4 regions of the Sphingobacterium siyangense genome follow, and region 1 is predicted to be linked to each of the others. Evidence: riboswitches for the same ligand, from Rfam matches in the RefSeq annotation. Region 1 holds a riboswitch; each other region holds the start of a gene.
What was found. Region 1 has a riboswitch for S-adenosylmethionine ahead of metE (5-methyltetrahydropteroyltriglutamate--homocysteine S-methyltransferase). Riboswitches for the same ligand answer to the same signal wherever they lie in the genome.
Positions count from the first base shown of each region.

Region 2: it holds a riboswitch for S-adenosylmethionine, as region 1 does, so the genes downstream of both, K2F45_RS21595 (5-oxoprolinase) here and metE (5-methyltetrahydropteroyltriglutamate--homocysteine S-methyltransferase) in region 1, are expected to answer to the same signal.
Region 3: it holds a riboswitch for S-adenosylmethionine, as region 1 does, so the genes downstream of both, K2F45_RS25510 (methylenetetrahydrofolate reductase) here and metE (5-methyltetrahydropteroyltriglutamate--homocysteine S-methyltransferase) in region 1, are expected to answer to the same signal.
Region 4: it holds a riboswitch for S-adenosylmethionine, as region 1 does, so the genes downstream of both, K2F45_RS16825 (O-acetylhomoserine aminocarboxypropyltransferase/cysteine synthase family protein) here and metE (5-methyltetrahydropteroyltriglutamate--homocysteine S-methyltransferase) in region 1, are expected to answer to the same signal.

Region 1 covers NZ_CP080574.1:632,019-639,469, forward strand. Annotated here, with positions in the region: gene K2F45_RS02525 (helix-turn-helix domain-containing protein) at 1-407, opposite strand, end outside; gene K2F45_RS02530 (hypothetical protein) at 829-1,359, shown strand; gene metE (5-methyltetrahydropteroyltriglutamate--homocysteine S-methyltransferase) at 1,460-3,772, opposite strand; SAM riboswitch class I at 3,851-3,954, opposite strand; gene K2F45_RS02540 (response regulator transcription factor) at 4,141-4,830, opposite strand; gene K2F45_RS02545 (sensor histidine kinase) at 4,933-6,765, opposite strand; gene K2F45_RS02550 (hypothetical protein) at 7,145-7,451, shown strand, end outside.
Region 2 covers NZ_CP080574.1:5,112,842-5,120,292, forward strand. Annotated here, with positions in the region: gene K2F45_RS21580 (HlyD family secretion protein) at 1-36, opposite strand, end outside; gene K2F45_RS21585 (TolC family protein) at 36-1,313, opposite strand; gene K2F45_RS21590 (DUF3050 domain-containing protein) at 1,578-2,348, opposite strand; SAM-I-IV-variant riboswitch at 2,559-2,652, shown strand; gene K2F45_RS21595 (5-oxoprolinase) at 2,719-2,982, shown strand; gene K2F45_RS21600 (RagB/SusD family nutrient uptake outer membrane protein) at 3,081-4,598, opposite strand; gene K2F45_RS21605 (SusC/RagA family TonB-linked outer membrane protein) at 4,604-7,451, opposite strand, start outside.
Region 3 covers NZ_CP080574.1:6,079,274-6,086,724, forward strand. Annotated here, with positions in the region: gene K2F45_RS25500 (OmpW/AlkL family protein) at 406-1,071, shown strand; gene K2F45_RS25505 (glycosyltransferase family 117 protein) at 1,218-4,247, opposite strand; gene K2F45_RS25510 (methylenetetrahydrofolate reductase) at 4,497-5,453, opposite strand; SAM riboswitch class I at 5,524-5,626, opposite strand; gene K2F45_RS25515 (hypothetical protein) at 5,845-6,696, opposite strand; gene rimM (ribosome maturation factor RimM) at 6,800-7,324, opposite strand; gene K2F45_RS25525 (30S ribosomal protein S16) at 7,444-7,451, opposite strand, start outside.
Region 4 covers NZ_CP080574.1:4,011,288-4,018,738, reverse strand. Annotated here, with positions in the region: gene K2F45_RS16840 (GH92 family glycosyl hydrolase) at 1-2,026, shown strand, start outside; gene K2F45_RS16835 (homoserine dehydrogenase) at 2,092-3,273, opposite strand; gene K2F45_RS16830 (homoserine O-acetyltransferase family protein) at 3,311-4,354, opposite strand; gene K2F45_RS16825 (O-acetylhomoserine aminocarboxypropyltransferase/cysteine synthase family protein) at 4,388-5,698, opposite strand; SAM riboswitch class I at 5,954-6,066, opposite strand; gene K2F45_RS16820 (FUSC family protein) at 6,248-7,451, opposite strand, start outside.

The DNA.
Region 1 (7,451 bases):
CCGAGAAAAAATAGTCCAACAGCATGTATTACAATTATTTTTTTTAGGTGCTTACTGTATAAGGCGTCTTTATTTTGCTTCGTATAGCCCATAATCGCTGGGACCAATAATCCTAATAATGGATTGACCAAAAAGGTGAGCGATGCTAAATATAGCGCTTTAATACTTCCTGTTTGATTGTTGTCGATACTGATTTGATTTACATTTGGCATAATGAGTTGTTCTAAAGGTATTTCCAAGATTTGACTGATCTGTTTGAGACTAAATCCACTGATTTCTTCAGTGCCTTTTTCGATGCGTTGCACTGTTCTTAGCGATACACCCGCCTGATCGGCGAGTTCCTGCTGCGTTAGTCCCTTACGTTTTCTTGATAGTTTGATTAATTGATTAGCTGATTGACTTTCCATAGTCTAAAGATGGGGAAATAGTCATTGAATTTCAGCAAAATTGATGCGACAATAATATGCCAATATCGTGCTTTAAGATATAACAGATTAATAATCAAAAGTTTTGGGAATTTGGTAAATATTTTGAATCTTTGCAATTTAACAGAGTAATTAATAAAAACGGAAGAATATGTTTGCAATATTAGAAAATCCCGCTTCGTCCACAGAGAAGATTCTCGGGAATATTCTTCGGAATACGGCCCTTTCCTAATCTTCTTTTTTAATACGTTAAGTAACCTACGTTGATATTGGCTAAAAATTGGCTCTCTAAATGGTGGCCCACGGTTCCAATATGCTTAGCTTATTATGGAGTTTTAGAAATCCAGTTACTTTCAAGATGATTGTGAAAGCTGGATATGAATGTTATGTTTTAGAAAATTTTATGAATTCAGTAAATAAATATGTCCTTCAGGCACTGGATAACTATCCAATGTATTTGGAGGAGACCATGGAATCCTTATCCTATGCGCTGTCTTATGATGAGTCCAATACAATGGCGCTGTGTTTGATGGGAAGAGTTCATGCCGAACAGCTATTGGACTATGAGCAGGCAAAAAGGTATTTCCAGGAAGCTTTGGTGCATAATGTGCAGGCACTGGAGGTATATCCTTATTTCATTCAGACACTGATTGATATGGGGGAGTATGAAGCTGCAAAAAAGACGATTAAATTTGCTTTGACACTTCCGGCGATGCCCTTGACAGGGATATGGATCAAGAAAGCACTTTTATTTGAAAAATTGAGAAAATACAAAAAGGCATTGAAGGCGTTAAAAATGGCACAACTTGAGAATGTTGATCTTGATTTTTCGTCAAGCCTGAAGTCGATTGAAGATCGGATTAAGGGGAAACAGGAAATTAAGAACGGGAAAGAAAAGGAAAACAAGAAAGAAAGGAAGAACACTCGAAAATAGTCTCACATTATCCGAATGACGGTTTTTGTTTTGAACCAAGGTCCAATAAAGAAGCCCTAGATGAAATTTCATCTAGGGCTTTATCAATATAGTTTAAGAATTATTCTGCTCTTAAGATTTTCGCAGCCTCAACCATCGACTCTAAAGCCGCTTTGGTTTCTGGCCAAGCACGAGTTTTCAAACCACAGTCAGGGTTAACCCAAAGTTGTTCTGCTGGAACTACTGCTTTTGCTTTACGCAATAGATCTACCATCTCATCTTTGCTTGGAACACGTGGTGAGTGAATGTCATAAACACCTGGACCAATATCGTTTGGATATTTGAAATCACCAGCGAAAGCATTCAACAATTTCATTTGAGAACGTGAAGTCTCAATTGTGATGACGTCAGCATCCATTGCAGCGATATCTTCGATTACATTATTGAACTCAGAGTAACACATGTGTGTGTGAATCTGTGTATCGTCTTCTACATTTGATGAAGAAACACGGAAAGCACGTACTGCCCAGTTCAAGTAATCTTTTTGATCAGCTTTACGTAGCGGTAATCCTTCACGGATTGCTGGTTCATCGATTTGTATAATTTTGATACCTGCTTTTTCCAACGCTTGTACTTCGTCTAAGATCGCCAATGCAATTTGGTAAGTCGTTGTTGAACGCGGTTGGTCATTACGTACGAAAGACCATTGTAAGATGGTAACCGGACCAGTCAACATACCTTTAACCGGACGGTTAGTCAATGATTGAGCGTATGAAGACCAACGGACAGTCATATCTTCAGGACGGTATACATCACCATAGATAATCGGAGGTTTTACACAACGTGAACCATAGGATTGTACCCAACCGTTTTGTGTAAATGCATATCCAGCTAGTTGCTCACCGAAGTATTCAACCATGTCATTACGTTCGAACTCACCGTGAACCAATACATCGATATCCAGTTGCTCTTGAAGACGGATTGTATTTTCAGTTTCTTCAGCAATTGCTTTATCGTACTCTTCCTGTGTGATCGATCCCTTTTTCAGATCAGCTCTCCATTTACGCACATCTTTTGTTTGTGGGAAAGAACCGATTGTTGTCGTAGGGAATGCTGGCAAGTTGAACTTCGCTTGTTGCGCTGCTTTACGGTCAGCAAATGCTGAAGTACGTTTCGCATCGTCATCAGTGATATTGCTTGTACGTGTTTTAACCTCTGGTTTGTGGATCAGTGGAGAAGTACGACGGCTTTCAGCTGCAGCTTTGTTCGCTTCGAAGCGTTTTGCTGTTTCAGCATCAACTTCACCTTCTGCTAATACGGCTAAGTCTTTTACCTCAGCTAATTTTTGTTTAGCAAATGCTAACCAGTTTTTTACTTCAGCTGGTAGCGATTGCTCATTGTGTTCATTGTCTAAGTCAAAAGGAACGTGCAACAATGATGAAGAAGGAGCTACCCAAACACGGTCTTTTCCTAATGCATCAACAGCTTGTTTGATTTTAACCAATGATTTTTCGTAATCATTTTTCCAGATGTTACGGCCTTCAACAATACCCAAAGATAATGTTAATGAAGCAGGAACTTTAGCTAGTACCGTATCCAATTGGTTTTCACCGCGTACCAAATCCAAATGTAAAGCATGGATAGGTAGGTTAACTGCGATATCTTCGTTATCTTTTAAAGCTTCGAAGTAAGTCGTCGCGATTAATTTGATATTTTTTGCAGCTGCAGCTAATTTTTCGAAAGTGGGTTGATATAAAGCTTTTACTTTAGCATCTAAATCCAATGCTAAGAAAGGCTCGTCAATCTGAACATATTGCGCACCGGCCTCAGCTAGTTTAGCTAATATTTGCTCATATACTGGAACAAGTTTATCCAATAAATCGATGCGGTCGAAGCCAGCTTCTTTTTCTTTACCGATCAAAAGGTAAGTGATAGGACCTAATAGAACTGGTTTAGTATCGATGCCCAATGATTTTGCTTCGTTATATTCATTTAAGAACTTTTCGGACGTCAATTTGAATTCTTGATCTTTTGTGAATTCTGGCACCATATAGTGGTAGTTGGTATCCAACCACTTGGTCATTTCCATTGCAGTCACGTCGATTCCTTCTTGTTGGAAACCACGCGCCATGGCAAAATATAGATCTAAGCTGTAATTGTTGTCTACTTTATTCAATAAAGAATGGTAACGAGCAGGAATTGCACCAACAGTAAGGGTTAAATCCAATACTTGATCGTAAAAAGAGAAATCATTGGAAGGGATCAAATCTATTCCAGCATCTTTTTGTGTTTTCCAATTGCCTTCACGAATTTTTTTTGCTGTGTCCAATAATTCCTCAACAGAAGATTTTTTAGCCCAATAGGCCTCATTGGCTTTTTTCAATTCGCGGAACGCGCCCACACGAGGGTAACCTAAATTGTTAGTCAATAACATAATGAATGTTTTTAATATTTCTTTTTCAACTATATTTCTTGCTAGAGAGAGAAGGACACACTAGAATTCGGTGACTTCGGCTTATCATTCCCATATCAAGTAGGGTAGAATTTAGCACCTTGTCAAGGGACAGGTTGCTAAGGCTTCATCGGGTCTATTCCCTCTGCCTTTCTCTATAAGCGACGCTAAGTTAGAACATTTCTTTTTGAAATGCAAATTTTTTATAAAAGTGCGTCAATTTTTTATATTCTACTAAGGATAAAATTGTTTTGTTCTTTTCTTTTCATCCATGATTTAGTGTATGCCATGTTTCAATACGCCGTGTAGCATAAAAAATGGGGAATGACTGTTTCTCATTCCCCATTCTTTTAGCTCACCAAAAGTTTGTAACCTTTTCCGTGCACATTGACAATTTCAACTTTACTATCTTCTTTTAGATATTTACGAAGTTTACTGAGAAATACATCCATACTTCTACCTGTAAAGTAGTTGTCATCATGCCATATTTTTAATAAAGCTTCTTCCCGGGTCAGCACATCATTTTTCTTTAAACAAAGCAAGCGTAGTAGTTCCGCTTCTTTGGTGGATAGTTTTTGCATCTGTCCTTTGTAAGAAATTTGCTGACTTGTATAATCAAAGAAATAATCACCAATTTCAAATTTATCAGCAACCACTTCCTCTTCTTTGTCTCGAACACTGCGTTTCAGCAAAGCATTGATGCGGAGCAATAATTCCTCCACTCGAAAAGGCTTTGTGATATAATCATCTCCCCCTAATTCAAAGGCTTCGGTTTTATCTTCCATCATCCCCTTTGCTGTGGCAAAGATAATAGGAACAGTATTGTTTGTTTTTCTGATTTCACGTCCAACTGTAAATCCGTCCTTTTTTGGCATCATGACATCGAAAATACAGAGGTCGTAGTTATTTTTTTTGAATTGAGAAATCGCTTCATCTCCATCTGTGCATAATGTGACGTCAAATTTTCCCTTTAATTCGAGATAGTCTTTTAAAAGATCCCCCAAATTAGGATCATCTTCTGCTAATAATATCTTTTGCATAATGATTATATTAATTTTCACCAATGTCCCTTGATGCTGATAAATCAGCTTTCCTCAACCTTTGAAATTTTTTAAAGAGGAAATATACAAAAAAGGAACGTTTTATTTTTTAATAGGCAAAATTACTTCAAAGGTCGTGCCCTTATCTTTTTCACTTTTAACTGTAATTTTTCCGTTCAGCCTTCTCAGGATGTCCTGGACATAACTTAAGCCAAGACCAAATCCTTTGACATTATGAACATTTCCAGTTGGAATACGGTAGAACTGGTCGAAAATCTTTTGCAGGTGATCCCGACTCATCCCAATACCGTTGTCGGCAATGGTGATAACAATGGTATCACCAACATTTTTGGATTGAATATTCACATGCAGATCTCCTTTGTTGTACTTAATTGCATTATCCAGTAGATTATAAAATACATTTGAAAAATGCAGCTCGTCACCAACAACAACATCTTTCGCCGCCGCTAGATCTATGGAAAATTTTCCGCCGATATTTTGCATCCTTAACTGCATACTGTCGGTAACTGCTGAGACAAGATCATTAATATGCACATCCACCTGGTCTAACTTTAATGTTTCCTTTTCCAATCGGGCTAGGTCAAGCACACGTTCGATGTGATTTCCGAGTCTAACATTTTCGTCGTAGATGATATTAGCCAATTTCTGAACGCGCTTATGGTCGGCATTGATGTCTGGATCTTTAAGTGACTCGCTGGCAATCATAATTGTTGCAACAGGTGTTTTAAACTCATGCGTCATGTTGTTGATGAAATCTGTTTTCATTTCCGAAACTTTCTTTTGTCTGAAGATGATAATCAGTGTATAAGCAAAACAACCCACCAACAAGAAAAGTAGTGCCAGCATAGGTAGTAACAGATAGCCCATATTATCTGCGATTATCGCCTTTTTATTGGGAAAATAGATTGTTAATTTCCCTGGCGCAGCACCGATATCACCTTTAAAAAGTGCGGTCGAGTATTTTGTTGTATTTGTCGGGTTATTTAGAGCGGCTTCGTTTAAAATATTATTTAGTAATATATTGTTTGTACTCCATATTTCAATATTAAAAGGAGCTTTAATATCGCGTTGAGCCAACTCATCTTTGATCAGTTCCTGGACAATGATGACATTCAACCGATCCTTTAACGGACGCTTTGCTAGCTCCATTCCAATAGCAACATCTTCGATGTAATCTGCCTTTTTACCACCGAGCATAGCAACGGAGTCGTAAACGTTGAAACCGGACCAAGAATTCTTTCTGTTTAGCACATCGAGCCTTTTTTCCAAATCAGAGATGGTTTTTGCAAGTTTTGCATTCTCTCTCGGAGGTAAGGTGGCTACCCTGAATTTTGTCTGTTGATTGACCAATGGGTCCATTAGTGGGATAACAAACCGCGTGCTGTCATCTTTCCCATTCACCTGATCATCTACTTTGGACGCATTTAACATGATAAAAGCTTGTACCAGATTATCGTCGGTAAGCTCATTTGAAACAGAAAATTTGATAAATTTCTGGTATTCCGGTCTTTTGATGTATGTTTCGTAAAAAGAATTTTTGATTTCAATTACATTTGGGTATAAAGCACGCAATTGGTCTTCTTGCTCTTTAAAGTTTGAGAAAACAACATGTTGTTTGTTTTTTAATTCTTCAATTCTATACTGTATTTCGAGTTGCTCGGCCAACAGACGTTGTTTGGCCTGTTCCTGCTTGGATTTTTCAATGTTACGTTCCTGTTGAACTTTAGCAAAGTCGACCACCTCCCGTCGTTCAAGCTTTCCGGCAACAGCTGTAATCGCAGCATTGACGGACTCATCAAATAATTGGGATTTTTGACGATATGAATCTCTCAGAAAATAGAATTGCATAGCCAATACCCCAATTAGAGCTAGAGACATCAGTCCAATGATTAATACAATGCTATTTTTCTTCATTAGGGTTGGGTGTTAAATAAATGTATTTTGAATATATCACAAAGTTTATAGCACTCAGTTTATTTACCTTTTGCGTATCCATCCCTTATACCATGTGAGTGGCCATTTAAGGTCCGGTAGCTCATATTTTCTTAAATTGTTACAAATATAAAGATGCTAATGTGTTTTGAAGCTGTTTTAACAATGTTTAACAGCAATCTGTTTAAATATAGGTGCTGTTGTTTGTAAATTAGTGAATAGAAATAAATTATATGCTGAATTGGCCTATTGATAAATTAAATCTACGCAGTTGAGTCTGCTGCTGTAGAAGTGAATAAGCCGAGTATAACGTGTTCATTGGTGAAAATGAGTGCAAATACTCTTTAACAACTATATAAAAATGAAAAGCTACGTATTATTATTGGTATTATCTTCGCTAGGCACGATTGCTTTGGGGCAGGTAAAGGTAAAGCCGCAGATTCCTTTGATGGAGGAAAAAGAATCAAAGATGCCTGTCTTTAAATTGGATTCTTCAGATGAAAAGTATCATATGCCCATTAAGAAGCCAAATCGTGTGGACGGTCTAGCCCCAATGCCGGGAACGGAAAAAATGCCCAAAGGTGATGAGAAAGAAAACAATCTTCCTTTTAGCCGCTTGAATGATTCGCTAAAGGTGAAGGACTTTAAATTAAAAATCGACTCCTTGT
Region 2 (7,451 bases), 2.0 Mb from region 1:
TGCCTCCACAACTGTTCTTCGTGATTTAGGTTTCATTAGATAGTACCCTTCAAAAATTCGATAAAATAATAATGTTTCTGTATCGCAATATGTGCGGTTTCAAGATCAAAAAGTGTTTTTAGGTATTGCATATCAGCATCCAAGAGATCTGTAATCAAAGCCGATGATTTAAAATACCTGTTTTTTATAATTCGTGCATTTTCCTGCGCCAACGCCTTATTGTTTTGACAGACCTCCTGCTGCTTAATAGCCAATTGATAATCCAACAAGGCCTGTAACAGCTGATTTTCCAGAATCTCCTCTTCATGATGGTGTTTTACCTCTTGTCGATCCAATGCGATCTGTGCTCCGCGCACCACGTTTTTATTGAGATAGATAGCCGAGATCGGTATGCTTAATTTGAGCCCTGTGATACTCAGATTATACCAGCTGGGATTATAGGGATACAAGAAAACCTGTGGATTGGCAAAGGTAAATGTACTGGTCAACCCCAACTCAGGAAGATAATTTGATCGCGCCTGTTTGACCGACAATTTCTTCAAAACAACTTCCTGTTCGGATTTTAGAAGGGAAAAAGCATGACTTCGCGCTTCGGCAACAAGCGCTTCATAGCTGGGGCTTTCCACTTTAAAAGGCTCAGTTAAGGGGATAATCTCTGCTGTAATACCGCCAATTAGCTGCAGCTTCTGATTTGCAGCCTGAATATCATGACCGATCTGCACGAGCAACAGTTCCCGCTTCGAAAGCTCCAACGAAATACGCAAGACGTCACTGTGTAATACCACGCCCGCCTTATACAGATGCTCAATCTCCTTGAGCTGTACCCGTTGATCAGCAATATCCTGCTCGATTAAAGATCGGTTACTATACGACAGTTCCAAATCCAAAAAAAGATTGCAAACCTCCAATTTCGTCTGCGCGGCGGCATTCTTCCAATCGATTCCGGCCAGCTCATTTTCCAGTTTTTTGGACTCAATTTTCATCAGGTCCCGATGCCCATTGTAGAGGTTCAGATAAAAATCCAGGCCGCTATCGTACAAGTAATGAATGATATCATGCTGGGAAGGTTTATTTAAAAGCCCCTGGTCATACACAGGCATATTACTTGCATAACTAGCAGAAGCTCTGGCGGAAATCTTAGGGAGCAACTCCATGCGTTGCTGCTGTACTGCCACCTCAGTTTCTTTGAGCTGCAAATAGGACTGCTCGATGTATTTACTGTTCTGTAGTGCTTTGTCGATCATGTCTTTCAGGGACATGCGCAAAGAATCGAGGGCGAAGGTGTCCGAAATAGCGCATACTAACAATCCCATGGTTAGTATGCCTTTTGCCCAATAGGGAGGAAAAAAGTTCACGTGTGCTATGTAATTTTTTTGCGTTGCAAACTTAGACACTTATTGGAACTTGGATTTCTTCACAAACGCCAATATGTTATGGAAAAAAGACATTTTTTCATCAATTCAAACAAAAAGACCAATATCTGCCAAGAAGTCCTTACAATATCCTTTTTTACAGCACATAAAAAAGGCCTTTCAAATCGTGATTTGAAAGGCCTTTCTCGATGGTATAATAATAGATTATCCGTATAAGGAATCTTCTATTGCATTCCACAGCTGGATTCTTTTTTGTAGCGCAATTTTACTGATCTCTTTCATTTCCGTCCATTTAACCTCATCGTCCTTCCCAAGATCTGTGATCATCTGCATCGCCAACGGTCCATGCTCGTCGCCGTCAAGATCAATATGGCGTTGAAAATAATAAATAAAGCTATCCAGATTGGCTGTAGGAAAGTTTGTTTTAATTTCTTCCAAAATAGAAGTAAACATTCCCGGAATAAGGTCTTCACGTCCAAATGTAAATGCTGCGGCAATTTTATGCACCTCGCCCTCAGCAATCACTTCGAATGTAAAATTCAAAAAGTCTTTGATCCGCTTGTCCAATGTGGTCGTTGCAATGACATCGAATATGTTGTTCGATTTTTTGGCTTGAGCAATAAATTTGTTGACCAGATGAAGGTCGGCACCCATGGCATCCATGGCGTCCAGATACATCTCAAAGTGGCTCAAACGGCGGCCATCAATGTATTCATCCGACTCCTCAGCCAAGACAATTTCGTTGATTAGATAGCGTGTTGATGGATGCTCACTCGCAAACCAAGGTAAAGTCGTACAGGTCAATTTAATCTGTAAAGCTTTTAGTAAAGACATAAAATCCCATACAGCGTACACATGCCCTTCTGTAAAAGAACGTAGATTCTTGATCGTTTTGATCTTACGATATAAAGGGTGTTGCAATAATACCTCGCGTTCGGTAGCAATGTATTCGTTAATTTCCGCAATTCTATTCATGGCGCAAAAGTATTGTCTTATCTCTATTTTTAAAAGTATTTTCGATGAGATTACAGTAACATGATAAATTTTTCGCCCTGCTATCCGCTTCATAACCAAATCACAGCCAACAACGCGCCTCGCTTTTGACCTCCCTATTCCGGTTGCTAACGCTCCTTTACCCTTAAAAACAAAAATATTTTTAATTATAAAAAATAATCTACTATATTTGTAGAGTATTCAGAATTGCATGATGCAATACCAACCGAGTGCAGGCACCGCGGTGGTAAATTAATACGGGTTTCGACCAAAATAAACGTCGCAGAACGATTATTTTCCCAACAAGATCTGGATACAGTTTATGGTTTAATCCTTTAAATTTTTAAATTGTATGGCTACTACAACAAATCTTTACCAACACTTACTGGAAAAATTCAGTTATTACTCAACAGATGAACTGATCCAGCTCAACAATGACACCATCTTAGGACAAGGCTGGGGTTCAGCCAAGGCAACCTTTAGAACAGCTTTGATCAGTACGTTCTCCAAAAGAGGACTGGATCTTTCCAACATCATTTCCAAGGAAGACGGTTTTACCTCGGTGAAGCATGTCCCTGTACGCTTGGAACAGAATGTCCTGATTCCTTTACAGTAATCGTTATCGACAAAAAAAAGCGCGCATCGAAAGGACTTCGTGCGCGCTGCTGTGGTTGGTTTAGGAAATTGCCGATTTAAAAGAAGGCGATAATCTTATTATTTATAGTTTGGATTCTGAATTAACACACCTGCGCTTTTCTCAATTTCTGTTTGTGGTAATGGCCAGCGGTAAAATTTGTCCTCAAAATGATAGGGCACTTTACTGTCTTTGACCGCATTGAGTACTTCGCCTGCGATATGCCAACGAATCAGGTCGTAATGCCGTAGTCCTTCGAAAGCAAGTTCAACCCTTCTTTCGTGGCGGATACGGTCGCGCATTTTTTCCTTGTTATAACCGGCAGGAAACCCGGGCATCTGAACGCGGCTCCTCAGGGTATTCATAGCATCGTAAACCGATTGATCTGGCCCGGCGATTTCATTTTGTGCTTCGGCATACATCAATAACACCTCTCCAAACCGCAGTACAACCGCATCCTGTTGGCTCAATGTTGAAAAGCCAAAAGGTAAGTTGGCCGGATCCAAAAATTTCAATACCCCATAACCTGTAGGCCGCGGATTGGACGGTGTATGGATCTTACCGCCGCCAAAGTCGGGATGATCCACGAAAATTGTTTTGCTCAAGCGCGGATCCCTATCTTTGAAGGGATTGGCTCGGTCAGTCAAGGGTGATTCACCATAAGGCAGACCATCTTTGCATTCATAGGTATCCACCAGGTTTTGTAAAGGTGAAGCAGCGATCCAGTCGCCTAGGTACATGTCCCAGGGGGCTGTATTATTCGGTGCCAGAAAATTGACCGAAAAGATAATCTCGGTATTGTTCTTCTGTGTTGCATCGCGAAAGACATTTTCAAAAGCCGTACTCAGGGTATACTCTTTCATGACATCGGTGCATAAGTCTTTTACCTCTTTCAAGATTGCTAAATCGGGCACCCCTTTGTCACCATAAGCCGCAAACAGTAAAACCCGTGCTTTCAAGGCTTTTGCTGAACTTGCGGTCGCATGCCCCCCATTATTGAAATAAGGTTTAGCCGCTAAGTTAGCGATCCCAAAATCCAGATCAGCGCGAATCTGTTTTAGGATATTCTCCGCACTTTCCTTTGGCTGACGTTGATTCTCCAGACTAAGGGAAGTCAGCACAAGCGGCACCTCACCATAAATACTGTACAATTGGAAATAAACAAAAGCACGGATAAAGCGGGCTTCGGCTTCCATATTTTTCTTCTCTGCATCGTTCATATCGGAGCCGTTATAGCCCTGAAGCTTCTCGATCAGGCGATTGGCACGTCCTATTCCCACATAAGCATCGTTATAAATTCCGGTTTCATACCCCCCTGTGGTCGGATTTAAATTCCCACCTACGATTTCATTGACGCTACCTGAGTTGAACTGATTGTAGCCATTGTCGGTCAGACAGTCCCGGAAAGGCATCCCATAGGAGAACGTCTCACTCTGCAATGACGCGTATACACCGGCCAATGCATTATCAAAATCCGATTTTTTGCTAAAATAGTTGTCCGAAGCAATCTGATCCAAAGGATTGAGGTCCAAGGCACTGTTACAGGAACCCAAAAATAGTCCGGATAGCATCAACGCTGTTATAAATTTCTTTTTCATAGCACTTAAAAGTTAACTTGTACACCAAATGAATAAATCTTGTTTTGTGGATACTGTACCAGATCACCATTTCCATAACGTTCAGGGTCCAAGCCCTTAAATTTGGTCGCAGTAAGGAGGTTATCACCCGAAAAATAAACCCTTAGGCGGTCAATTTTATATTTTTTCAACAGCCCTTCAGGTAAAGTGTATCCGAACACAAGATTTTTCAACCTGAAGTATGAAGCATCCTGTATAAAATAACTGGAAGCACGGCTGAATTTCTCCGGAGCACTCCAACCCCAATAAATACGGGGCATCGTTGTCGAAGGGTTTTCAGGTGTCCAACGGTCTAACCAATCTTTTGTCGGCGGGCTACCCTGTACAAATGGCGTTACGCCCCAGCCAGAAACATAGGATTTGACGCCATATACTCCTTGTAAAAGAGCCGAAAAGTCAAAGCCCTTAAAACTTGCACTTAGATTAAAGCTATAGTTCAGTTTTGGATCTACACCGGAAATAATTGTTCTGTCGTTCGCATCTATTTTTCCGTCCCCGTTGACATCCCGATACTTAAGATCTCCTGGCAGTGTATTATCATTAAACTGCTTAGGCGAACCTGCTACTTCTGCTTCTGACTGGAATATGCCAATGACTTCGTAGGTATAAAAGCTGTCCATTGCATAGCCATTTTTTTTGATCGTATAGCCGCCGATTTCAGGCTCGCCAAATTTGACCAGCTTGTTTTTGAAACGATCGAGGTTTGCACCTAGCTGATAGCGTAACCCTTCCAATGCTCCCGTAGTAATCTGATTACGATAGGTAATTCCCAACTCAACACCTTTATTCTCGACAATCCCATCATTTACATAAGGTGCTCCCAAACCAACGATTGCAGTAATCTGTGACTGTCTTAGAATATCGGTCGTTCTCTTTTTATACCAGTCAAAGGTGATATCTAAATTTTTAAACAGACTCAGGTCCAATCCCACATCGGTCATCGTTGTTGTTTCCCATTTGATAATCGGGTTGTTTAATCCCTGTTGAGCAACACCTGAATTTAGCGTACTATTGTCAAAAGAATAATTTCCGGTCAGTCCCAATACGGGTTGATACGGATAGTTGCCGGTATTCTGATTTCCGAGTTGGCCCCAGGATCCACGGATCTTCAAATTATCCAACCAACCGGAAGCGAATTCCTTGACAAAAGACTCTTCCGATACACGCCAGCCTGCAGAGAAAGAAGGAAACGCTGCCCAACGGTTTTTACCGTAAAACTTGGAACTACCATCGTAGCGCATATTGGCTTCCAAGAGGTATTTCCCTTGATAATCATAGTTCAATCGGCCGAAATAAGAGATCAGCGCCCATTGGTTGGCGGTTCCGTTTGCCCGTTGAATATCCGATCCCCCCGCATTTAATTCCGTTAGCGTATCGTCGACAAAATTCTGTCTGAAGCCCTGAAGGTAGGTATACTTACTTTTTTCAATGCTATATCCGGCCTGAGCTTTGAGGTGGTGTGCCCCAAACGCGCGATCATAGTTCAGGTAAGTAAATAAATTGGTGTATATTGTTTGCTGATCCTGATCCGTAAGGCCCTTTCCAAGATCCAGTGTTGTTCCGAGCGTGCCCGTATGGTAGTAATATTCATCCAACGTTGATTTATAATCCTTGTACTTGTCCATATTGAAATTATAGGCACCTTTGGTATACCAGGAAAGACCTTTAAACAACTGTACCTCCATCCAAGCCTGTAAATTGGCTGCATAGTCATCGGTATTGTACGTGAATTTCCGATCCAATACGGCCATAGGGTTTTTATTGTTGTACTCCCAGTCGTAAGCTTTGTACGTGTACCGTCCGCTACCATCCGGCAAAAATGGGCCATAGGTTGGTGCCTGCGACATGGCCGACAGGAAGAGGTCTTTGGATCCCCCTGGAATAGATTCGGTATGCCCAGTTTTGAGCAAGATATTTGTTCCGAATTTAATACCTTCCGAGATTTTGGTCGTCAGGTTTAGGCGGGCGGAATAACGGTCGTAGTTAAAACCTTTGATCATTCCATCCTGATTGACGTAACCCAAGCCAACATTAAAGGTTGTCTTCTCGTTTCCGCCCTGGATACCAAGATTATGGGTATAAGTGGGTTTCGTTTGGAAAATAAGCCCCAGCCAGTCCGTATTTGGATATTTTATAGGATCGTTGCTATTGCGATAGGCAGCAATCACATCGGCGGGATATAGGCCATCGTTGAGATTGGAATTCTTACGTGCTTCGTTGTATAATTCCATATACTGCGCCGAATTGGTGATCAGATCAAACATTTTCGTGGGCTTATAGATACCCACATTTCCGTCATACTGGACGGTTGTTTTTCCCGATTTCCCTTGTTTCGTCGTGATCAGAATAACGCCATTGGCTGCACGCGAGCCGTAGATTGCTGCGGAGGCTGCATCTTTCAGCACACTGACATTTTCAATATCATTGGGATTGACGTCGGAGAATTTGCCCTGTACACCATCAATCAGCACCAGAGGATCCGATCCCGCGCCGCTAAAGGTGCCCTTACCACGAATGCGGATGGATACACCTTCATTGCCCGGTTCTCCCGACCCTTGATTGATTTGTACGCCCGGGATTGCCCCCTGCAGCATGGAAGCCGTATTGACAACGGGTCGTTTGATCATATCTTTGCCACTCACTGTAGCCACGGCACCGGTTAGGTTTACTTTCTTTTGCGTACCGTAACCGACCACAACAACCTCTTCCAAACTCGATGAAGCGTCGTTCAGCTGCACATTCACGGTTCCCTCATTGGCAGCAACAGCCATTTCCCTGGTTTCAAATCCCAGTGAAGAGAACGTCAGTACGGCA
Region 3 (7,451 bases), 1.1 Mb from region 1:
TAGTGTATTCTTATCCCCAATATTCTCCAACATGCCGGATTTATATCCCCATTAACATTGCTAAACTACACTTCAATCAACCTCTTGAACTATCAGTTTTCATAGCATAAAACTTCGCACAGGATCCACTCCTGCTCGAAAATGACCACCTTTTATCAGGTTAGCTCGTTCTCAATCCAGATAACTGCTTGAAAACTGCCTGCCCGTTTACTTTCTTCGAACTGAAAAACTACAAGAGAAGATTTATGCTTTCCCGTACTTCTCTTTTTTTACAGCAGTAATTTATAAAGGTACATCATCTGCAATAAGAAAAACATCGTATCATTCATTTTTCAACCTGATTATCGTCACTCTTTTGCCGTGATTTTAGCAATAGTTTTACAGCAAACAAATACCCTTAATGATATGAAAAAGCTACTTTTAATTGCACTAACACTCACCCTAGGCGCACTAAGTTTACAGGCACAAACAATCCCTAATCAACGCTGGCAAATGAGACTCAGAGGTGTGACAGTCATGCCAAACGAATCGGCCAATATTAATACTATAGGCGGAGACGTCGACATCAATACGAAATTTATCCCTGAACTGGACTTCACCTATTTCTTCACAAAAAACATTGCGGCGGAATTGATCCTTGGGACTACAAAACATAAAGTCAATACAACAGGTTCAAATTTAACTGCCATTGGTGGAAGTTCATCCAGCAATGTCGATCTTGGCAGTGTATGGCTCCTTCCTCCGACACTGACAGCTCAGTATCATTTCTTCCCCGATGGTGCCATTAAACCTTATATAGGTGCAGGAATAAATTATACAATATTCTATAACGTCAACGCGGGACAAACGGTAAAAAATGTAAAATACGATAATGCTTTCGGTTTTGCGACTCAGCTGGGAATTGATTTTAAGCTATCTAAAAAATATTTCGTGAATTTGGATGCGAAGTACATTCTTTTAAAAACAGATGTCAATGTTGATGCATCAAATCTTGCACCTAACTTATCCATACCGGCAAAAGTTGACATCAATCCCTTCCTGCTCGGCTTTGGAGTCGGCATGAAATTCTAATCATTTGGCTCATTCCCTATCCTATATGTATCGAGGCCTCTTCCAATATTTTAGAAGAGGCCTCATCTGGTTTTTTTACCTCAAGTATAGCAGTCAATTTACCATTTAGGCAGACCGCGTAAATTTGGTTCATTGTGTCATCAAAATTATTCTACTCCGTACCAATTTTGATATTGCTGTCTCAAGCGCTCAACACGTGCCAATCGCTTGGTATCTTTTGCTTCCAATAAAATAGCCTGGTACCGGTCTACAGAATCCAAACCGGTCTGAATATCATTCCACTCGAAGCTCAGGTTTTTCTTATCCGACACCAACTGATGTAGATACTCCATATTTTCAGCCACATAATCAAGGTTTCGGTCCATCATCCTGTTGGCTAGCTGAGGTTGTCCCGAACGATATAGACTATCGATAATATCGGCATAATTGATGGCATCTGACATCGCATATACGCGATCGGGTAATTGATCGTATGCTTTTTTCGCTACTTCCCCAGCTTGTTTGACCTGACCATTGGCCAAGAGCATCCGGGCGGCTTTCCCAAATATATCACGGGCGTACATACTTGTAAAGCGAAACGAATCGGTATCCAAATACTGTGCATTTTTAACATTACCCCACTGATACGTATGCATAATATTGTTATATAATGCTTCCATATTAACTAGGCCGGCCTGCTCATTTCGTTTTCCTGTCGACTGATCTGTAGCAGCGACAGGCATCAATCGGGAAGTAAAGCCCTCATTGACCAGGTATTTATCCAGGCCCAATTTAATGTCACTTGGCAGCATGTTCGAAAAATATATCGGTCTGTCCCAATGGTTATTTTCAAGCACCGATAACAGGGTTAAATCCGCCCTGGTCAGATGATCATTCGGAATTTCCCATTCCATTGCAGAAACAATAGCACTCTGAAAATAAGCCGGAACCGCATTTTTCTTAACCACCTCCTCTTTATCAACGCGCAATTGGACTTTCTTGGAAGGGAAATAGTTTTCCATATCACCTGAATTCAGCTGAACTTTATACTCCGGATCATCCGATGTGACAAACTGCAATAATTGCTGTATATCCACGGCATTATCAAGTTGTCTATCCACAAAAGGGATATAATCACGAACGCCTTTTTTCGTCTTTTCAGCTGGGATCGTCACGGGAAGACCTGCCGCTTGATACGTCGGCTGCTTGGCCTGCTGCATATACCAATCGCCAGTCAGATAACTTAATACCACAACCCGAACATCCGGACGTACTCCTTCCACTTCTTGCAAATACCATACAGGAAATGTATCATGATCTCCATAGGTAAATAGAATAGCATTTGGAGCGCAGGATTCTAAATAATTACGTGCCATATCCCTGGCCAGCGATTTTTCAGAACGATTATGATCATCCCAATTTTGATGGGCCAAAATAATGGGACCGCCCAATAAAGCGAAAGAAATACCTGTCGCTAACGCATACCGTGTTTGTACAAAACGATTGAGAAACCGAACAAATGCTATTGCTCCCAGTCCGATCCAGATCGCAAACGCATAAAAAGACCCTACGTAAGCATAATCTCGTTCCCGAGGTTGCATAGGAGTTTGGTTGAGATAAACAACGATCGCTATTCCCGTAAACACAAACAGTAAGGTCAAGACCAAGGTATAAGGTTTATTGTTTCGGTACAACCAGATCGCGCCGGCTATTCCCAGTAGCAATGGAAGGAAAAAATAGGTATTCCGGCTCGGGTCATGCTCCTGTGATTGGGATATTTTATCTTGCCCCCCTAAACGCCAATTATCCAATGGTTTAATCCCCGACAACCAGTTGCCGTCACTATAGGTCCCATACCCTTGCCTGTCATTCTGTCTACCGACAAAATTCCATAAGAAATATCGGGTATACATATCGCCCAGTTGAAAATTAAAAAAGAACTTAAAATTATCCGAGAATTGTGGCTGCTGCCCCTCCATCAAATTGAGGTAACTCCTATAATAAGCCTGATGGGCTCCATCTTGACTATATATGCGGGGAAAGAAGGTTTCCTTATCAAACGTATACTTATCGACCTGACTAAAAGGAATATACCCTGATTCATCTTTGCGATAACCGGTTTTGCTCTCTACACCAACGACTTGTGAATCATAGTTGGGTCCTTTGAGTAAAGGCTCCCGGATATATTGCTCTCGGCTCAGATAACCCAAAAAAGAAAACACATTGTCCGGCGCATTATTGTTTAACGACGGATTGGCTTTTCCACGGATCAAAACCATGGTATAGGAACTATACCCAAATAGAATAAAACAAAAAACCAATAGCCCGGTGTGAAGTGTGTATTGCCGCTTTTTATAAGAATAATATAACCCATAAATGAGGAAGCTCCCCAACAGCAGACAAAAGAAGAAGATGCCTGAGCCAAAGCCCAAACCTAATGAATTTACAAATAAGAGGTCTACCTTAGCTGCGAGACCGACCAACCATTGAATAATTCCCCACAAAACGGCCCCCAAGATCAGCACTCCTACCAAGAAAGCTTTTATTGTACCTTTCGCACTAACCTGTCCTGCTCTCCTGAAATAGACAACCATCGCTATAGCCGGAATTGCCAACAGATTTAATAGGTGCACTCCGATCGAAAGGCCCATAACAAAAGCAATAAACACCAGCCAACGATCGCTACCTTCCTCATCTGCACGGACTTCCCACTTTAAAATTGCCCAAAAAACAATCGCAGTACACAATGAAGACATCGCATATACCTCGGATTCAACAGCCGAATACCAAAATGAATCACTAAAGCAGAAAGCCATTGCACCAACTAAACCCGCAGCAAAAATTTGGAAATAATTCGATAATTGAACTTTCGCTTGCCTGTTGAGTATCTTTTTGGCAATTGCTGTTATCGTCCAGAATAAAAATGTAACAGTAAGCCCACTGCAGATTGCGGATCCAATATTCATCCAATAGGCGATTTTACCTGCATTACCCAAAGCCAGGTTGGAAAATATATTCTGAATAAGAAGAAATAATGGTGCTCCCGGCTGGTGTGCCACTTCCAGCTTGTAGGCACAGGCAATAAATTCACCACAATCCCACCAGCTTACCGTCTTTTCAACGGTGGCGATATATACACATGTAGCAATTAGTCCGCAAGAAAAGCCGAGTAGAGAATTTAGTCTAGTGTACGTCATAAGGTCAATTTGGTCTATTGTTAAAATCCTTTTTAGCACTTTAAGTTAAAAAGTTATCCTGACTCCAATAAGTTAATTAACACTATTTAACACAAGTGCCTGACTATAAACAGGCTATTAACCCCTGAATATAGCGATCGACCTAAACTACACTATCAAAATTCTGGACATATTTTAGGCTTTCACAACGAATACTAACATAAAAAAAAAGGGAGCTTATGCGCTCCCTTTTCGTATTACTTTTACGAGTTAGGCTAGTTTTTCAACAATCTTCTTTGTTGGACCAGGATTACTCATCGTATAGAAATGTAAAACCGGAGCGCCAAATTTAATCAGCTCCTGACATTGTTGCACCAACCACTCTTCACCTACTTGTCTGACGTCGGCATTCGTTTTACATGCTGAAACAGCATCACTCAGTTCCTCCGGAATATCTAAATGAAATATCCTTGGTAGGGTAACCAACTGTTTTTTCGTTGTCAGTGGTTTTAATCCTGGAATAATAGGCACATGGATTCCATTGTCCCTACATTTTGTTACAAACTCCTTGTATTTTTCAACATTAAAGAACATCTGAGTCACAATAAACTCTGCTCCCATATCGACTTTTTGTTTCAGATATTTAAAATGAGTATTGAAATTTGGCGATTCAAAATGCTTTTCGGGATAGCCCGCTACTCCGATGCAAAAATCAGTCTTTTCCGATGTGATAATGTCTTCATGCAGATACTTTCCTTTATTCATATCAGTTACCTGTTCCAGTAGGTCTGTTGCAAAAGCATGTCCACCATCGGTCGGTATAAAATCGGCATCGCCCTTACGTGCATCGCCCCGCAATACCAAGACGTTATCTATGCCCAGGAAGTTCAAATCGATCAATGCATTTTCAGTTTCCTCTTTTGTAAAACCACCACATATCAAATGGGGCACCGCATCTACTTTATATTTATTCATGATTGCAGCACATATCGCCACTGTCCCAGGACGTTTACGATAGGAAACGCGTTCCAGTAATCCACTCGCATGCTCTTTATAGATATAATCTTCCCGATGGTAGGTTACGTCGATAAAAGGAGGTTTAAACTCCATCAGTTCATCCATGGTTTTAAAAATACTTTGGATGCCCTGCCCTTTCGCCGGTGGCAATAGCTCAAAAGAAAACAATGTTTTTCCTTTGGCATTCTGGATATGATCGATAATCTTCATTAAAAAACTGTTTTTAGTTTGGTTGGCTTACATCGAAACGCACACGTCGAGGAATCGTTTATCTACATGTAACTTATCTTTCCCACATGGAGTAGGGTAGAATTTAGCACCTTGAACAATACAGGTTGCTAAGGCTTCAACGGGTCTAGTCCCTCGGCCTTTCTCTATAAGCGTTGCTAATATCGTTTTAAAAAATCAAACGACAAAAATATTTTTTCGAAAAGGCAAAAATAGCGACAAAAAGACTGTAATAAATACGGCTTCAGGTTTATTCCCAGGCAATAATAGGAATTTACGCTCCCCCAAAAGTAAAAGACTTAAAAAAACAGATAAAATTAACGATCGAGGACCATCGGCAACGAAGAGACTGACTACGTCACAACAGGATCGGCTAAAGATTCGTTGCTAGGGAATTCCGTAGATTTTTGAGATAAAATGTAATCAGTAAGAGTCCAGTAACATGGTACTCCTCTTTCGATCCATATTTAAAACCATCAAATAAATATTTGTAGGCGACTAATGCATTTTTTTCGTTGTAAAATAACTCTTTCCAAGAATCGGGAACATCTGCCCATGCCTTGAGCACAATGCCATTCTCAGCATAAATAATGGGTGATTCAACACCATCCATTCGATAATCGTGATGTGTGCCTGAACTTGATATGTGCTGGAAATAAGCGATAGAATAATCTACAAAATTCAATGCCCTGGCTTTTATCTCCATTTCACTTTCTGATTTTACAGGGGCATTTCGCCATAGATTCACCTGGCTATCAAATTTGCTCGGGGTCTCCCGGATAGGGGTTTTATCTAACGCAAAGTTGATATAAAGTTTTTCACTTGTGGGGACACGTGCTGAGCTAAACTGTGAAAAATCACCTCTCAGCTGAACAAAATCGTTTTTTACCTTAACAATATCCAAAGCGAGACTACCCTTTTTCTCATCGGTCAATTCTAATCGATCGCCGTCGAATCTATACTTACCGTAGAGTAAGATATCATCGATCGCCATCACAAACTTATCTTTATCACGGAGGGAGAGAAAGGACCGATATATCGTCGGGTCATTACCATAGACATCTGCCTCCACATTTTGGGGTGATTCTCTTTTTACTTTATGATACTCCTCATTTGAATAGCCCAATATCATTTGGTAATTGCCTTCAGGAAAGTCCTTTTTCTTCCCAAAGAAAGCACAAGAAGACAACGAGAATAGGAATAGCAGCAGTAATAACGGTTTCAAAATAAATCAATAATTATGGCCAGTAATAATATACAGACCAAGATAAGAAATTACTGCAATAGTTCGTATACCGCTATTTATTTGAATAAGCTTGGGGATATGCTTATTCTTTATAAAGATCCACCAAGCCCTCTGGCAATTCAACTTCAATGATCTCCTCTTCGCCATCGATTCCTAAGATTAAATCATCGGACAATGGGAACATCAGTTCTTTACCGTCCATATTTACCGAAGCGACAAATTGCTGTGGGAATTCCTGAACATCTGTTATTTGCCCCAATTCACCATGGTTTTCATCAATCACTAAAAAACCGATTAAATCAGTATATCTAAAATCATCTGGATCGCGCTCGGGCATCTTATCATTGGAAAGATATAGCTTTTTACGTACAAGTACTTGAGCCTTATCGATATGATCCACATCCTCAAATGTCACATACGCTGTACTATTTTTTTGAAATTTAATGGTATCAACAAAATAAGGAACAAGCTTTTTGTTCACTTCCACAAAGACAACATCGATATTCAAACTCTCGTATTCCTCGAATTCAAAAAATAGTTGTACTTCTCCTTTAAGACCTCTTGTTTTACTGATGTAACCGATGTAAAAGCTTTGATCAATAGTCATATATTTCGTATTTAGCGATTAGCTGTGAGACATGATTTGGCAAACCATTAGCCTATTGGCTGTTTCAAAAAAAGCCGGCTCAAGATTGAGTCGGCTTTCTCGAATACTTTATGAAAGAATTAACCTT
Region 4 (7,451 bases), 3.1 Mb from region 1:
CGTTGGAAAATTGAAGACAACTCCTGGTCAACTTGATCGTCCACAAAGCGGCTATCGTTCTGCTTTCGATAAGAAAGATGAGTTTGCTACTTCTGGCTATTACCGCGTCAAGTTAAAAGATTATAATATACTTGCGGAGCTCACTGCAACCAAGCGCGTCGGTTTTCATCGGTATACTTTTCCAAAAACTGAAGAAGCCAACCTTATTTTCGATATTGGCCATGTTATGGGGGAAAGTGGCCCGGTCGTTGATGCTGAAGTGAATTATGACAAAAAGCGCGTCTGGGGATATGTGGTTACCAACCCTGTATACGTACAAAAATATCAGCAGGGTGCTCACGTTAAGATGTTTTTCTTCGCGGAGATAAACAAACAGCCTAAATCTTTTGGGACATTTAGAGATTCCACAACTTTCGATCAACATAGTCGTATAAAGGGAAAAGGGGCTGGCTTGTTCCTGAAATTTGATACCCAGGTAGGGGAATCTATCGAAGTCAAGACCGGTTTGTCTTATACATCCGTGGAAAATGCACAACTGAATTTGCTTAAAGAAGCAAAAGATATGTCGTTTGATACGGCAAAGAAAAATGCCTTGCAAACCTGGAATAGTGAACTGGGAAGAATTTTGGTGGAAGGGGGGAAAGTGGACGACCGCATTAAATTTTATACTGGATTGTATCATGCTTTACTTGGTCGTGGGCTTGCAAGCGACGTCAATGGTGCATATCCCAAAAATGATGGCTCGGTAGGGCAGATTGCTCTAAATAAACAGGGGCAACCTATTCATCATCATTATAATACCGATGCGATCTGGGGCGCATTTTGGAATTTGACACAGTTATGGTCCATTGCTTATCCGGACTATTACAACGACTGGATTCAGAGTCAATTGTTGGTTTATCGCGATGCCGGTTGGTTAGGAGACGGTATTGCCAACAGTAAATACGTTTCGGGTGTAGGGACTAATTTTACAGGTTTGGCAATTGCAGCGGCGTATAATGTGGGTATTCGTGACTATGATGTGAATCTTGCCTATGCTGCGGTGCGCAAAAATGAATTGGAAGGGAAAGACCGTCTGCCTGGAGCGGGGAAGTTAGATGTAGGAGTTTTCGTTCGCAAGGGCTATTCACCCTATATAAAAGATGATAATGGTAGTCCCGAATTAATGACCAATGGATCTCCATTTGGTGCTTCGCATACCTTGGAATATGCTTTTTCTGCTGCTGCAGCCGCACAGTTTGCAAAATCATTGGGGCACCAAAAAGACTACATTAAATTTCAGGGATTATCCGATGGATGGCGCAATCTGTACGATACTACGACGAAGTTTATGCGACCAAAGGATAGTACTGGGCGATTTATTTCAAACTTTAACCCTTATGAACCATGGCGTGGATTTCAGGAGGGAAATGCTTGGCAGTATACCTTCTATGTTCCGCATGCCCCACAGGAATTGGTTAAACTGGTTGGAAAGGATCTGTTTAATCAGCGGTTGGATAGTATTTTTACGGTGTCGCAGAAGAATGTGTTTGGAGGCGGTACACAAATTGACGCTTTCGCAGGGATTGAAAGTCTTTATAATCATGGTAATCAACCGAACCTGCATATCTCTTGGTTATTCTATTTTTCTGGTAGACCTGATTTAAGTCAGAAATGGGTACGGGCAATTTGCAATGAATTTTATGGTAATGATGCAATACACGGTTATGGCTACGGACAAGACGAAGACCAAGGACAGCTTGGCGCATGGTATGTCTTGTCGAGTATCGGCCTATTCGACGTACGAAGTCTCACCACCGAGAAGCCCGCGCTTCAGATTGGCGCGCCACTTTTTGATCGGGTAACGATACAATTACCGGAGAAATTAAGAAAAAATAAATTTATCATTCAGGTGAAGAAGGAGCAACCCAATAGTTATATTGTTGATCAGGTTCGGTTGAATAACCGCCTGTGGAAAGGTTGGCAGCTTCCTTTTGAACGCCTGGTAGAAGGTGGGATTTTAGATGTCAAGTTGAAAGGCAACTAAATTTAAGCAATAAAAAAATAGCCCCATTCGGGGCTATTTTCAAGGTAGGTTGGTTTGTTGATTGCCTACGCGATTTCAGCAATAAAATTGCCCTCTTGATCCAAATCGGCTTTGTGAGCTGCGATTTGTTGAAGATTAATATGTCCTATGACATATTTGAAATCTGGTGCGTAATATCGTTCTGTGATTTCACTGAAATTTAACTTTTCAATCAGCGTATCATCTGTGTATCTCAAATAAACCTTAATTAAATAATCTTGGCTATAATTTAATGTGCTGGATTCTAAATGTTTTTTATATTCATAACGGTATCCATAGCGAAGGGCAGCGATATCCGATAGTACAGCAGAACCCGTAGGGTGGCCACCGGCCCCTTTACCATAGAAAAATTGTTCGTCTGCAAAGGCCGCTTTTACCAATACACCATTGTTCTCATTTTCCACATTATAGAGCATGCTGTCTTTGCCTACTAGGCGTGGTAATACATAAAGTACAACTTTGTTGCCGTCGATCTCTTTTGCTGTTGGTATCAATTTGATCTTGAGGTTCTTTTCTTTAGCAAAACGAATATCTTGCTGTCTCAATTTGTCAATACCAATATTAAAGACATCGTCTGGTTTGACATAGATTCCGTACGCATGGGAAGCAACAATACATACTTTAAATTTTGGGTCAAATCCACCTACATCAAGGGTTGGATCTGTTTCTGCAAAACCAAGTTCTTGCGCTTTCTTTAAAGCGTCTGTGTATTGCTGGTTTTCATTGAAAACTTTAGATAAAATATAGTTGGAAGATCCATTAAAAATACCGCTGACAGAATGAAGTAATTCATTGTCATAGTACTCTTCTAAATTCCGTATAATGGGAATACTTCCGCAAACGGCACCTTCATACAATAAACTGGTGCCGTATTCATGTTGGATATCAACCAGCTCTTCCAAATGGCTGGCAATCATTTTTTTATTGGCAGATACCACATTTTTTCCCGATTTCAAGGCACGAACAGTTAGTTGATAGGCTGCTTCGGCATCATCTATTAGTTCGACAACAGTATTAATTTCTGGGTCACCTAAAATTGTTTCGGCATCGGTAGAAAATAGATCTGCTGGTAGCGAGCGCTTTTTATCTCCGTTTTTAATGACAAATTTTTTGATTTCCAGATTAAGGTTTTTGGTTTTGATGATATCGTAAAGACCTTGGCCTACTACACCAAACCCAAACATCCCTATTGTTAATTTATTACTCATATCTCTTCTTAAATTCTCTTATATATTATTTATTCTCTTATACTAATTCGTTGATGTATTCTTTTTGTTTCCGCAGAAAGCTGCTGATGATTTTCGTGAGTTTTTTTGTTTCGATCAAAAACCCATCGTGGCCATAAGTAGATTCGATCTCCTGATAGTGGGCATTCGGAATATGTTGAGCGATGAATTGTTGCTCTTGTGGAGGAAACAACAAATCTGTATTGACGCTCAGCACTAAAGTTGGACAGTCGATGCTCGCTAAAGCGGATTCGATAGATTTTCTTCCACGACCTAAATTATGGCTGTCCATTGCTTTGGTTAGGAAGTAATAGCTGTACGCATTATAGCGTTTTACCAATTTTTCACCCTGATAGTTTTGATAGGAGGATGCTTTATAATGATCGAGTTTTTCGTTATCATACTCCTTTTGTGTGTTGGCATACGTTGTATAGTTGCGGTAAGACAACAGTGCCATAGCGCGTGCAACTTTTAAACCCTTAGCTCCGCCATCGGGATGATTCGCATAAAAGGTTCGATCAGTAGTAATGGCAAGACGTTGACTTTCATTGAATGCAATACCCCATGCTGAATGGACGGCATTTGTTCCAACGACGATTAGATGGTTGATGGCTATACTGCGTGATACGGCCCATTCCAATGCTTGTTGACCGCCCAATGAGCCCCCAATAAGGATCTCTATTTGTTTGATATCCAGGTGGTCTGCAAGAAATTGATGGGCTTTGACCAAATCCCTTACTGTAAATTCAGGAAAAGATAAGTAGTAAGGTTGTCCAGTAGCAGGGTTTATAGATAGCGGATTACTGCTATTATATGCTGATCCGATGACATTGGCGCAGATAATAAAATAATCGTTTGAATCAAATAGTTCACCTGTTCCAAAAAGACCTGACCACCAATCCAGTACATCCGCATTGGCCGTTAGTGCATGGCAAACCCAGATCACATTACTGCGATCTGCATTGGGTTTGCCAAATGTTTCATAACTGATTTGTAAATCAGTAAGCTCTCTTCCATTTTCAAATACAAAAGGCTCCGGGTGCAGATAAATATGCTTACTCATTTTACGTTTACGTTTTAAGCCGAAAAAATCTGATTATTTAATTTTATCAAAAGCTTGTTGTAAATCAGCTTTGATGTCATCAATATGTTCTATTCCTACAGAAAGACGTAATAAACCTTTGAACACTCCGGCATTGGCTTGATCTTCATCACTCAATTGTTGGTGAGTAGTCGCTGCTGGATGGATAATCAATGACTTCGTATCACCGACGTTGGCCAGGTGACTGATCAATTCTAAGCTGTCGATAAAGCTATTGGCCTTTTGTGCTGCGTCACCTTTGAGCTGGAAAGAAAGCACTGCACCATAGCCATTTTTAAGGTATTTTTGTGCGTTAGCGAAGCTCGGAGAGCTTTTTAAGCCCGGATAGTTTACTTTTTCTACCTGTGGATGCGCCTCAAGCCATTTAGCTACCTCTAAAGTGTTGTCTACATGGCGTTGCACCCGTAAAGACAGGGTTTCAAGCCCTTGTAATAATAAGAATGAATTGAAAGGAGAGAGTGCTGGCCCGAAATCCCGAAGCCCTTCCACACGTGCCCGAATGGCAAATTGAATATTTCCAAACGGTCCGCCTTCACCGAAAACTTCGGAAAAAACTAAGCCATGATAGCCTTCAGATGGTTCGGAAAATTGAGGGTATTTTCCATTGCCCCAATTGTAGTTTCCGCCGTCGACGATGACACCACCAATGCTTGTACCATGTCCACCGATCCATTTAGTAGCCGATTCAACCACCACATTCGCACCATACTCCAAAGGTTTAAATAAATATCCCCCAGCTCCAAAAGTATTATCGACGATTAACGGTAAGTCATATTTTTTTGCTACTGCAGCAATTTTCTCAAAGTCTGGAATATTGAAACTTGGGTTTCCAATTGTTTCAACATAGATGGCCTTTGTTTTATCATCAATGAGGGCTTCAATTTTATCTGCCTCGGCGTCCGTTGCAAATCGAGCTTCGATGCCCAGACGTTTAAAAGAAACTTTAAACTGGTTGAATGTACCGCCGTATAAGTTGGATCCGGCAACAAAATTGTCACCACTTTCCAAGATATTATTTAATGCAATAAACTGTGCCGCCTGGCCAGATGCAACAGCAACAGCCGCGACTCCACCTTCCAGTGCCGCAATACGTTGTTCGAAAACATCCGTGGTAGGATTCATAATCCGTGTATAAATATTGCCGAACTGCTTTAATGCAAATAAGTTTGCGCCGTGTTCGGCATTTTCAAATACAAAAGATGTTGTTTGATATATAGGAACTGCTCTAGATCCCGTAGTAGGGTCAGCGACTTGGCCAGCGTGAACCTGAAGAGTTTCGAATTTTAAATTTTTGTTTGAAGACATAATATATCAGATTTTAAGGGTTCAAAAAGAAATTGCTAAGTAAAAAGAGAAGCATACACACCTCCTTGAAGGGTCTGTTAAATCTTTATCCAAGAAAAAGGAAATGATTCTTAACAAGCGTGGAAGTGCATATGCATACGCATTCGCATCAATACAGTTGTATGATGGCTTACACTTTCGCTTATCGTGCGGCTCACTTGTGTTGAACCTGAATTTTTAATGGACTTCAGTAGTTTAATAATCATTGTCTTATGTTATTTATATGCTCCAAAACGATATTGTTTTGGACAGGAATTGGCACCTTTTCAAACAAATTGAAGGTTGCCAGTGGGTCATTGAGCCAGTCTCTCGCCACTTCTTTATAAATCAAGACCTACTGATTAAGGGAGGTGTTGATTAGAAATCTTCTTTCGAAGACGATACAAATATAAACTCTTTTTTTATTAAAGCAAAAGAAAAGCTGTTTTTTAGTTAAAGGAATTTTGAATAACATACGGATCGGATCGCATATTGTTCGATGAAACTTGATAAGTAACTGCCAATCGGGTATTATGATTTCTTTAAGTTGATCCGTTCTGCAATTTGATTTAAATCTGTTAAAAGAGGTTTAAGTGCATCAATTCTACTATGGATGTCATACGTCAGGTGGCGATTCGTCTTTTTGCTTAACGATAGCGAAAGACCCACCAAATGGGAGTTGACCTGATAAGAGAGTGCCTGAAAATGGTGTATATGTGACCAATCCATCCATTTGTGTTCGGGTTCTTTTTTCATTTGATTGATAGCGTCTGAAAACAGGGCCATGGCAGTCTGCGCTTTTTTGCGAGCCAGCCGTATATCAAACGAACTTTGTCTCTCGTCCGACAGACGGTTATTGATGATCTGGAAATAATGTTCGTTGTAAAGAGATACCTCTTTTGCCAGCTGAACCATGCCTGTGCTCTGGCGTACAGGTATCAAGAAATAACCTGCTATAGCCAAGAATGCTCCAATAAGTGTAAAAAGCATTCGGCTGCCTAAAATGAGATTGATATTGCCTTCAAACAAATTGAGTGCAATCACAATTCCCAAGGTAATAAAGATGACACTGACCATATAATTAGATCGATTGAATAAAAAGAATCCGAAAAGACCTAATGCAGCTATGGTAAGAAGAGCCGGGAGAAAATGAATAGCAATTAAGCAGAATATGCCAACGATTATACCCGAGAATGTGCCTACAATACGCTCTATATTACGCTTTTTTGTCATTGAAAATGCTGGTCTGGCAACAATAGCGATCGTCAGTAAGATCCAATAGGTATATTTAAAATCTAAAAATAAAATACCGATCAATGCGCCTGTTCCAAAAAGAAGAGCCATCCGAACGGCAAATCGAAAAAGCGGGTTATTCAGATGGAGTTTACTTTTTAGATCAGCAAGATTGCGCAAAGGTCGATTGATAAATTGTTGGTACTCACTGCTGTCAATCTTATCCTGGATTTCCTGATTTTGATAAAAAGCCACCTGAATTCGGTTGAGCACTTCAATAATTGCTTCGATGTTGCTTATGATCGAATATAATATACTTTTTGCTTGACCGGCCTGCTCTTCTTGAATTTCTTTTAAATCCTGTAAGAGGGCATTAATTTTAAAGTTATTGTGATATAATTGATGTGCATACCGAAACCTCTTGTTAGGTTGTGAAAAGCTATCAATTTCTAAAGCTAATAATTTGATTGTTTGACGGATTAAAGGGAGGCTGCCCGTGTCT